3 regions of the Vibrio sp. VPAP30 genome follow, and region 3 is predicted to be linked to each of the others. Evidence: predicted binding sites of a transcription regulator. Region 3 holds the regulator's gene; each other region holds the start of a gene.
What was found. The regulator CRP, encoded in region 3, controls carbon source genes, mostly activating them, when cyclic AMP is high. The targets are predictions, from matches to a motif close to TGTGANNNNNNTCACA.
Positions count from the first base shown of each region.

Region 1: a site for CRP is predicted at 1,578-1,593, ahead of rppH (RNA pyrophosphohydrolase). Genes of this name have one in related genera too.
Region 2: a site for CRP is predicted at 1,418-1,433, ahead of deoD (purine-nucleoside phosphorylase). Genes of this name have one in related genera too.

Region 1 is NZ_LBLS01000036.1:240,313-243,598, forward strand. Features, by position in the region: gene ZX61_RS16480 (NADP(H)-dependent aldo-keto reductase) at 1-22, opposite strand, end outside; gene ZX61_RS16485 (DUF6482 family protein) at 151-462, shown strand; gene mutH (DNA mismatch repair endonuclease MutH) at 459-1,124, opposite strand; gene rppH (RNA pyrophosphohydrolase) at 1,746-2,264, shown strand; gene ptsP (phosphoenolpyruvate--protein phosphotransferase) at 2,267-3,286, shown strand, end outside.
Region 2 is NZ_LBLS01000026.1:293,223-296,508, reverse strand. Features, by position in the region: gene ZX61_RS11785 (MerR family transcriptional regulator) at 1-245, opposite strand, end outside; gene ZX61_RS11780 (YbgA family protein) at 235-1,188, opposite strand; gene deoD (purine-nucleoside phosphorylase) at 1,539-2,249, shown strand; gene ZX61_RS11770 (lactate dehydrogenase) at 2,311-3,286, shown strand, end outside.
Region 3 is NZ_LBLS01000019.1:184,045-187,330, reverse strand. Features, by position in the region: gene ZX61_RS08620 (YheU family protein) at 1-59, shown strand, start outside; gene ZX61_RS08615 (phosphoribulokinase) at 140-1,009, shown strand; gene crp (cAMP-activated global transcriptional regulator CRP) at 1,252-1,884, shown strand; gene ZX61_RS08605 (DUF1338 domain-containing protein) at 2,130-2,921, opposite strand; gene astD (succinylglutamate-semialdehyde dehydrogenase) at 3,106-3,286, opposite strand, start outside.

The sequences.
Region 1 (3,286 bases), on a different contig from region 3:
GGGGTAACTTGTTGTATTGCATCGATCTTCCTTGTCGTTACGGGCATGAGATCCCACTATAGGGGATTTGACTACGATTAGAAAAGAGCGTGTGGTAACAAATTCGCAAATTTTGCAAAGTTGGCTAATACTGATTTATGGAGGTGAACTATGCAAAAAAGTCAGTTAGATAAGTGGATTCATGGTCATCATAAAGATAGCTACCAGCCGCCAAAGGTGTTTGTCATCGGTTGCTCAGATCTGTCACAGTATCTTTTAGCTGTCGAGTATAAGCACAAATTAGAGCCAGTTAAAATCGATGATGAACCGGTACACTTTGAGTCGCTAGAGCGAGTAAAAGAAGAGCTACTGCGGTTAGGAGTAGAGCGGGCTTACTTGCGTTTACACAATGCTTACGATGAGTGCGGAGCTGGTGATGGCCCACTATATCATGATGTGGAGATGTCACTTACTACGCACTAAACATAGTAATCTTGCAAAATACGCGCTGTGAATTGAGTCCTTAGATAGAACCCTCTTGGCAGCGTTTTTATTGGCTTGCCACTTGCCCCATAGGCTTCAGTTAACACACGGCTATTTGCCGCTTTGGGGCGCAGTTGCAATACTTCACCATGGCGAGCGTTGATCTGTTCAACACGGCCCAATACGATGAGTTCCATTAACTCTTCCCAATCGGCTTTTAACTGCTGCTCTTCTTCTTGGCTAGGAGACCAGATCAAAGGCGAACCAACGCATCTTTCTGCCAATGGAATCTCTCTTTCTCCTTCGACCGGAATCCACAATACCCGTGAAAGCTTATTGCGCACATGGCTGGTTTCCCATGTCAGTCCATGTACACCGATCAAAGGAGCAACACAGACAAAGGTGGTCTCTAGAGGTTTACCAGAGTAGCCAATAGGGATGGTTTTTAGCTCTATACCTAGTCTTTCGAAGTCTTGAGTCGGTTTGCTGCCAGCGGTGGCGCCCAAGTGCCATTCCAACAATTGACCCACCCAGCCTTTGTCACGACGAAGGTCTGGTGGAACATCTATATCAGCTTCTGCGGCGAGTTCGGCAAAGTTGACACCTGCGATGCTTTTAGCGCGATCCAGCAGTTCTTGTTCGGAGGATGGTTCTGGCTTCATTGTGGTTTCGTGCGATTGGACAGTGTACTCATTGTAACCTAATGGAAGAAAAATTCGACTGTAGAGAGATTGATCATTGTGAGTGAAAGATCGTCACTTTTATGGTTATCCACAGCTTGGTTGTGAAAATTTGCAATCTAACACTGTTATGTATGAATAAACAGGGGTTTGGTGGTGAGAAAATACTTGAAATTTTAATCATATACCTAGCTTTGACTTAAGTGGTGTGGATAAAATCAACTATGGTTGATCTTTGACCGATCTGTGTGAGGGAGGGGCAGAAAGAGCTATTGTATAAAGTTGCTTAGTTCATGTGTTTATTAAGTTATTGTTTTTGAAGCATCTGCTCTTATCTAGTTTGATCCTTTTAGGCGACCAATTTTGTCGTTGCTTAGCTATTGATCACTTTCACATTGATTTTTCACATAGTTATACACAGAAAAGGTGAATAAATGTGGGCTATGTCTCACTGCGGTGTGAGTAACCTTTGTTTCGGTTAAAAGTTATCCATTGGTGGGTGGGAAAGCAATATTTTCTGCCCTAGTCACACTAGTAAGTTTGCTCCTACTGGGGATATGTGGAAAAATCACTGTAATTAAAGATTTTATTAGAGGTTGGCCAGTGATAGATGGCGATGGTTACCGCTTAAACGTGGGAATTGTAATCTGTAACAGCCATGGTCAGGTCTTCTGGGCTAAACGATACGGACAACACTCTTGGCAGTTTCCTCAAGGTGGAATTGATGAAGGTGAGACCCCTGAACAGGCAATGTATAGGGAGTTGTATGAAGAGGTTGGTCTTACAAAGAAAGAGGTTAAGATCGTTGCGACAAGTCGTCATTGGTTGAGGTACAAGCTACCAAAACGTCTTGTTCGTTGGGATTCAAAACCTGTTTGTATCGGACAGAAACAGAAGTGGTTTCTGCTACGACTCGATTGTGATGAATCACGAATTGATATGTTGCGTGGCAGTTCCCCTGAATTTGATGGCTGGCGTTGGGTAAGTTATTGGTATCCAGTCAGACAAGTGGTTTCTTTTAAACGCGATGTATATCGTCGTGCGATGAAAGAGTTTGCATCAATGGCAATGCCATTTAAACAACGTAAAGTAAAAGGCAAACGTAAGCACCGAAGAGGATAGACATGCTTTCTCAACTAAGGGAAATAGTTGAACAAGTATCTAAGGTAGAAGAAGTTCATCAAGCCTTAGATATTTTAGTTAAACAAACGTGCAGTGCGATGAGTACTGAATGTTGCACTGTCTATCTTGCTAACGAAGAAATGCAGCGTCTTGAGTTAATGGCTACTCAGGGGCTGCGTTTTAAAGGCGACAAAATTCATATCCAATTTAACGAGGGCTTAGTTGGTCTTGTTAAACGCAGCGCTGAACCGCTCAACTTAGCGGAAGCATCTAAACATCCTAACTTTAAGTACTTCTCTGAGCTTGGCGAAGAAGTCTACCAAAGCTTTCTTGGCACCCCGATTATTTACCGTAAGCAAGTACTTGGTGTTCTCGTTGTGCAACAAAAAGCACCACGTCAGTTCGATGAAATGGAAGAGTCTTTCTTAGTTACACTTGCCGCTCAGCTTGCTGTCATTATCGCTCATGCTCAAACTCAAGGTCATTGGCGACTAGAGAAAAAGCAGCAAGCGATCCGTGGTGTCCCAGCTTCGTCTGGCGTTGCAATTGGCGAATTTTGGTGGGATGACACTCAGCCTGAACTGAGCAATGTTTATCCCGCATCAACGTTAGATATTGAACGTGAGCAGGAGTGGTTGTTACTGGCGATAGAAGAAGCGTTGAATGATTTTCGCCGTATGCGTAAAAAACTCGATAGCGAGATAAACAAAGACGCTTTAGCAATATTTGACCTTTTTACCCATTTGCTTAACGATCCCATGCTACGTAAAGATCTTAAAGCGCAGATTCAAAAAGGCGATCGCGCCGACTGGGCGCTTAGACAAGTGGTTGAGAGTTATTCAAATCGTTTTGCTCGTATGTCTGATGTTTATTTGCGGGAGCGAGCACAAGACATTCGTGAGCTAGGCCAACGGTTACTGTTTTTTTTACATAATACTGACCAAGAGAAGCAACTCTTTGATAATCCGGTTATTCTGGTCGTTCGCGAGCTGACCGCAAGTTTACTAGCCTCAATTCCTAAA
Region 2 (3,286 bases), on a different contig from region 3:
CCTTTACTCAGCTCATTAGACTCTAGTACGCCTTTTACCTTGCCGATTGGAACACCTTTACTCAGCCACCCTTGTATCTCACCAATCAACGCAATATCTTCATCAGAATACAAACGATGGCCTTTCTCAGTTCGCTGTGGTTGAACCAAATTGTATCGACGCTGCCATGCCCTTAAGGTGACAGGTTTAATGCCAGTAATCTCTGAAACTTCCCGGATGGCATATAGTTTTTTCTCACAGCCCATATCTTAAACGTAACTCCTGTGGGTATGGTTCTAAATAGGCTTGCTTAGCCAGATAACTATCCGGATGAGCTGACAAATAGTGCTTTATAAGTGTTAATGGTGCAAGCAGAGGAAGAAGGCCGACGCGGTAATCATCGATGATTTGTCTCAACTCTTGCTTTTGAGTCTTATCTAAATCGCGCTTGAAGTAACCTTGAATGTGCATCAGTACATTGGTGTTGTTTTTTCGGTTTGCTCTATAACTTATCGCCTCCATCAAGCCTTCTCTATAGAGAAAATAGAAATCTTTTATATGGTGTTTCTTCGCGTTGGCGACCAACTGACCAAGCTCTTTATAAGATGCAGGATGATGGGCCATTAGGGTCAATTTATAGCGAGAATGAAATGCAACGATTTTTCCTCGAGTTGGTTCATCACCGATAGAATCGTAAAAATCTCTGAGTGTATAAATACGAGTAATAAAGTTCTCTTTCAGCACGGGATCGTTCAGCCTGCCATCCTCCTCTACAGGGAGCCAAGGCATTGCTTTGATCAGCTCATTGGTATACAAGCCTACACCTACATTCTCTGCGCTGTTCTTTCTGTATACTTTCACCCGCTCCATGCCACACGTTGGGGATTTAGCACATACGATATAACCACATAATTCCTCACGCTCCAGCTCTGCGACTTTATGCTTCGAGTAGTCGACCACAGTCTGGGTATGCTCTTTGGTTTGGTCTTTAGTTTCAACCAAAGCGATTCGGTCCTCATTAGACATCAATCGTATGGTTGGTCTTGGTACAGGCATTCCCGAGCCCACTTCAGGACAAACAGGGACAAATTCAAAGTAGGGAGTCAACTCCTTGGTAACAAACTTGCTGATCTTGTGGCCTGAGTCAAAGCGAACACGCTCGCCTAAAACACAAGAACTGATCCCAATTTTAATCTGCTGTCGCTTCATTTTAAGTTCCTCATCCAGCCATGCTGTACAAAAGTATTTGTTGTATAAGAATTAGCACAATACTCGAATGATATACAAATAAATCGTTTGTATAACGTGTAAAAGACTTACGAGATTAAAGGCATTTTGGTTCACTGAATGAAGCAAACGTTTTTACAAATCGATTGCTCAACCACTTTCAACAAATTTAGTTATCAATGAGCAACAAAAGCATCAAATACCCACCTTTTGTGACATACTTCTCACGGAGCATTGGCAGATATAGCTAGTATTGCCTCAACAGATTTTTCAAAATCAACATAATTAGTAATCAGCAGTTTGAATTACTAATATTTTTTGGAGTAATAACTATGGCAACCCCACACATTAATGCACAACCAGGTGATTTCGCTGAAACAGTACTTATGCCAGGTGACCCACTACGCGCTAAATACATCGCGGAAACTTTCCTAGATGATGTGAAGCAAGTATGTGACGTTCGCAATATGTTCGGCTACACAGGTACTTACAAGGGTAAGAAAGTGTCTGTTATGGGCCACGGTATGGGTATTCCTTCATGCTGCATCTACGTTCACGAGCTAATTGCTGAATACGGTGTGAAAAACGTGATTCGTGTAGGTAGTTGTGGGGCAGTACGTGACGACGTAAAACTAATGGACGTTGTTATCGGTATGGGTGCTTCTACTGACTCTAAAGTAAACCGTATCCGTTTCAACAATCACGACTTCGCAGCAATCGCTGACTACGGCCTACTAGAAGAGGCTGTTAGCCAAGCGCGCGCTCAAGAAGTTCCGGTAAAAGTGGGGAACGTATTCTCTGCTGACCTTTTCTACACTCCTGAAGCAGACATCTTTGAGAAAATGGAAAAGCTCGGCATCCTAGGCGTAGACATGGAAGCAGCAGGTATCTATGGTGTAGCGGCCGATCTTGGCGCTAAAGCACTGACGATCCTAACGGTATCTGACCATATCATTCGTGGTGAGAAACTAAGCTCTGAAGAGCGCCAGAAGTCATTTAATGACATGATGAAAGTAGCACTAGAAACTGCAATCAACATCTAATTCCATTCTTTTAGCCACTGAACCTAGGTTTGGTGGCCCGAATAATCCCGAGGGGGAGATAGTGACAGCCGGCCAACTGCCAAAAGAAGCGAACGGGTTACAGCTCAACTTTTGTAAAACATTGGCGTGTGACAACTTTGGATTGAGTGATGCACATCGTTACGTTGTGCAGCATGCTAACCCTAAGCGACCTGCGATGGTATGTCGGGAATGTGGCGCTTTCCCCCCCTTACTTAATAACCAAGAAGTTCTCAATGAGCTTCACCGACTTCGTCAACTTCACAGTGATGGCCTTCCTGCTTGTCGTAATGACGAATGCGATAATTTTGGTTTATCTGTCCACACCCACAAACACCTCTATCATGCGTTCGGATACAGCGGCGATCGTCAGCGCTACCGCTGCAAATGCTGCCAATCTACGTTCGTCGACAAATGGTCTGGTGCCAACAAAAAATTACAATTTCAAGAAAACCTCCTTGGTTTGCTTTTTATGGGCTACTCAGTACGCGAGATATGCCGCAAATTAGAAATCAACCCAAAGACGTTTTATGATCACCTTGATCATATTGCGAGTCGTTGCCGTCGTAAACTTGCCATGTTTGACGCTCGCTGGGTCAACCATGCGGCGAGTTATGAACTGGCTTCGTTTTATGTTCCTTTGCAACCAAAGAGCAATAATGGCGTGTTATGGATGGCTACGGGTGAAGCACATAGTGGCTACATTCTTTGCCAGCATGTGAACTACTCAGCAACAGAAGAACCTAAAGGCGATACCGATCACGACCCTTATCAATATCCGGCTCGCTTTGTCTCCCGCGATCACTCTTCTGAAGCAAATATGCCCGCTCCGACACCCTCGCCCATTTTAAGGGAACGAATCGATCAGCAATACCAAACGATTCTTGCTCGGGGAAATGTTGAAGACCCTATGGGCAACCTTACGGTATTTAACTATCCGTCCAAAGGTGCTTTGATTCGCCCACCATACACCTCATACGCGCACTTCCTGCATGTACTCGATTTATGCCAAGACGAAC
Region 3 (3,286 bases):
TTGTGGTATTTTCAGAGCTGCATGAAACCGTCGATATTCAACTTAAGCGAAAACTTTAACGCATCGCATACAGTGATTAGCCACTAAAGCGTGCTATAGTGGTTTTCGTTTAAAGGATTAGATTACGACAAGGTTTGTCATGTCAGCAAAACACCCAATTATTGCGGTGACTGGTTCATCAGGCGCCGGTACCACAACCACTTCAGAAGCATTCCGCAAGATGTTCAACATGATGAACGTCAAACCCGCATGGGTTGAAGGAGACAGCTTTCACCGCTTCACGCGCCCTGAGATGGATGTCGAAATCCGTAAGGCACGAGAGCAAGGTCGCCATATCAGTTACTTTGGCCCCCAAGCGAACGACTTCAATGGCCTTGAGGAATTCTTCCGAAAATACGGCCAAGAAGGTATTGGGCAAATTCGTCGTTACCTACATACGTTTGATGAAGCTGTTCCATACAACCAAATGCCAGGCACCTTTACGCCTTGGCAAGATCTACCAGAAAACTCCGACGTGATGTTTTATGAAGGCCTGCATGGTGGTGTCGTCGATGGCGAGGTCAACGTATCTCAGCATGTTGATTTTCTGATTGGCATGGTGCCTATCGTTAACCTTGAATGGATTCAGAAATTCGTCCGCGATACGCGCGATCGAGGTCATTCGCGTGAAGCTGTGATGGACTCTATCGTTCGCTCAATGGATGACTATCTGAACTACATCACACCGCAGTTTTCTCGCACTCACATTAACTTTCAACGCGTACCGACCGTAGATACATCTAACCCGCTCAACGCCAAAGGTATTCCGAGTTTAGATGAAAGTTTTGTTGTAATCCGATTACGAGGAATTAAAAACGTCGATTACCCATATCTACTGGCAATGATTGATGGTTCATTTATGTCACGTCACAACACAATTGTTGTGCCAGGCGGCAAGATGAGTTTTGCAATGGAGCTTATCGTACGTCCGATACTCCAACAGCTCATTGAAACGGGTAAAATTGGCTAAAACTCACAGCTAGAACACGATTACTTTTCATACCGTGATCATGTGCACAGTTTTGCGTACTAAAACCCCAGTTGTACCCGATTAAAATCAAGAAATCGTTTTCGAAAAAGGATACTATTTCTTACCGAAACACAAGTTGGCTTGCAGCATTTGTAAAGTGCTCTTATCCTAGTAGGTCTTGATTAAGGCTTAGCTAAAATATGGAAAGCGGCAAGCGTACCCTGCAGAGGAAGTGAGATATTATGGTTCTAGGTAAACCTCAAACCGACCCAACATTAGAGTGGTTTCTGTCACATTGTCATATTCATAAGTACCCTTCAAAAAGCACGCTTATTCACGCGGGCGAGAAGGCTGAAACTTTGTACTACATTGTTAAAGGTTCAGTAGCGGTTCTTATTAAAGACGAAGAAGGTAAGGAAATGATCCTTTCTTACCTAAACCAAGGTGACTTTATCGGTGAACTTGGTCTATTCGAAGAAGACCAAGAGCGTACAGCATGGGTTCGTGCTAAATCTCCTTGTGAAGTTGCGGAAATCTCGTTTAAGAAATTCCGTCAACTTATCCAAGTAAACCCAGACATCCTAATGCGCCTTTCATCGCAAATGGCAAGTCGCCTACAAGTGACTAGCCAAAAAGTAGGTGACCTAGCATTCCTAGACGTAACTGGCCGTATTGCTCAAACGCTATTAAACCTAGCGAAGCAACCAGATGCGATGACTCACCCAGATGGCATGCAGATTAAGATCACTCGTCAGGAAATCGGCCAGATCGTTGGCTGTTCTCGTGAAACAGTAGGTCGTATTCTGAAGATGCTAGAAGAGCAGAACCTAATTTCTGCCCACGGTAAAACAATCGTTGTTTACGGCACTCGTTAATTTCGATTAACCGCTAAAATTTTCAAAGCCACCAATGGAGACATTGGTGGCTTTTTGTTTATCGAGAATCGAGAATCGAGAATCGAGAATCGAGAATCGAGAAAATTATGGCTTATTAAGGGCTCGTTTTGTCAAAACCTTGAGGACTTAAGGCTCCATCGCATCACCATTAGACCCCACCCTCTCGAAAGGCGCAGCCCGTTCTAAACTCTCGCAGGGCGAAGCCCGAATCTCGACTCTTATCTCTACCCGTTAGTACTTTCGAAGATCTTATCAGCAGAGGCTGCAACAAACCCTGGGTAAAGTTCACCATTACTCATTGGGTAGCGCTTAGCAAACTCGTAGAAGCCACCAGGGATAACCTCACTGCCCTCAGTAAAGGTCACCTCGACCTTATCAGCCATAGTTGACGATTGCTCTAGCAGCACATCTGGAGAGCCTTTCACTTCACCACCAAACTCATTGATGGTAAAGCCGGAATCGCGTAGATGGTCATTGACACCTTTTACTTCTTCAAACGCATTGAGCTGATTGACGCTTACGGTAAAGTGATTAGCACCATAACCATGCGCTGCCAGCCAAGAAGCGTACTCACTCTCTTTAGCTAGCGTCTGGAAGTCAGCAAAGCTAATGTCCCACAAACGACCACCATACAAGAACTCATGACCTTTTAGCTTACTGGAGTCTAACTGCTCGACAAGTTTAGCGACGATAGCTTGTAGCTGTGCAGAGCACTCTTCAACTTTCAGTTCGCTGATAAATACTTTCGGCTGTTTTGGATCTGGGTGCTCAAAGTGTTTAGCCACCAGCTTCTTACTCTCAAACACATAGTCACCGCATGGCTTGTAGCCTACGTCTAAGAATGGTTGTGCAAGCGTAGCAATGCCCAGCGGTTCTACATTGAAAGTACGCAGAGCAATGTGATCATTGATCAGCGCTTCATCTTCTTGCAGAAGTTGGTGGACTTGTTCAGCAGAGGGACATAAGCGTTGAATATAGTCATTCCATAACTGTTGGAATAAAACATCTGGCGTCATAACGCCTCCTTGTAAGGGTGGTTTACGTAAATGGAGTATCAGTAGTTATATGTCTAATTATAAAAAAGGCCATCTAACCAAATGTGTCCAGAAAGTTTGATTAGATAGCCTTCAACCTGTGACGTTTAAAATGCCTCCCGGCTCGGGGAGGCTAGAAGGGAAATCCCTAAAATTTAATTATATTTTATAGTTCTACACCTGGGCTTAAGGTCGCAGGAAGAAGTGTTTCTCCCCCTTCCATCGAAGCCATAGGGTAAGCACAGTAATCTGCTGCGTAGTAAGCACTTGGGCGTAAGTTGCCCGATGCACCCGGGCCACCAAATGGCGCGTCACCGCTTGCACCTGTTAACTGGCGATTGCGGTTT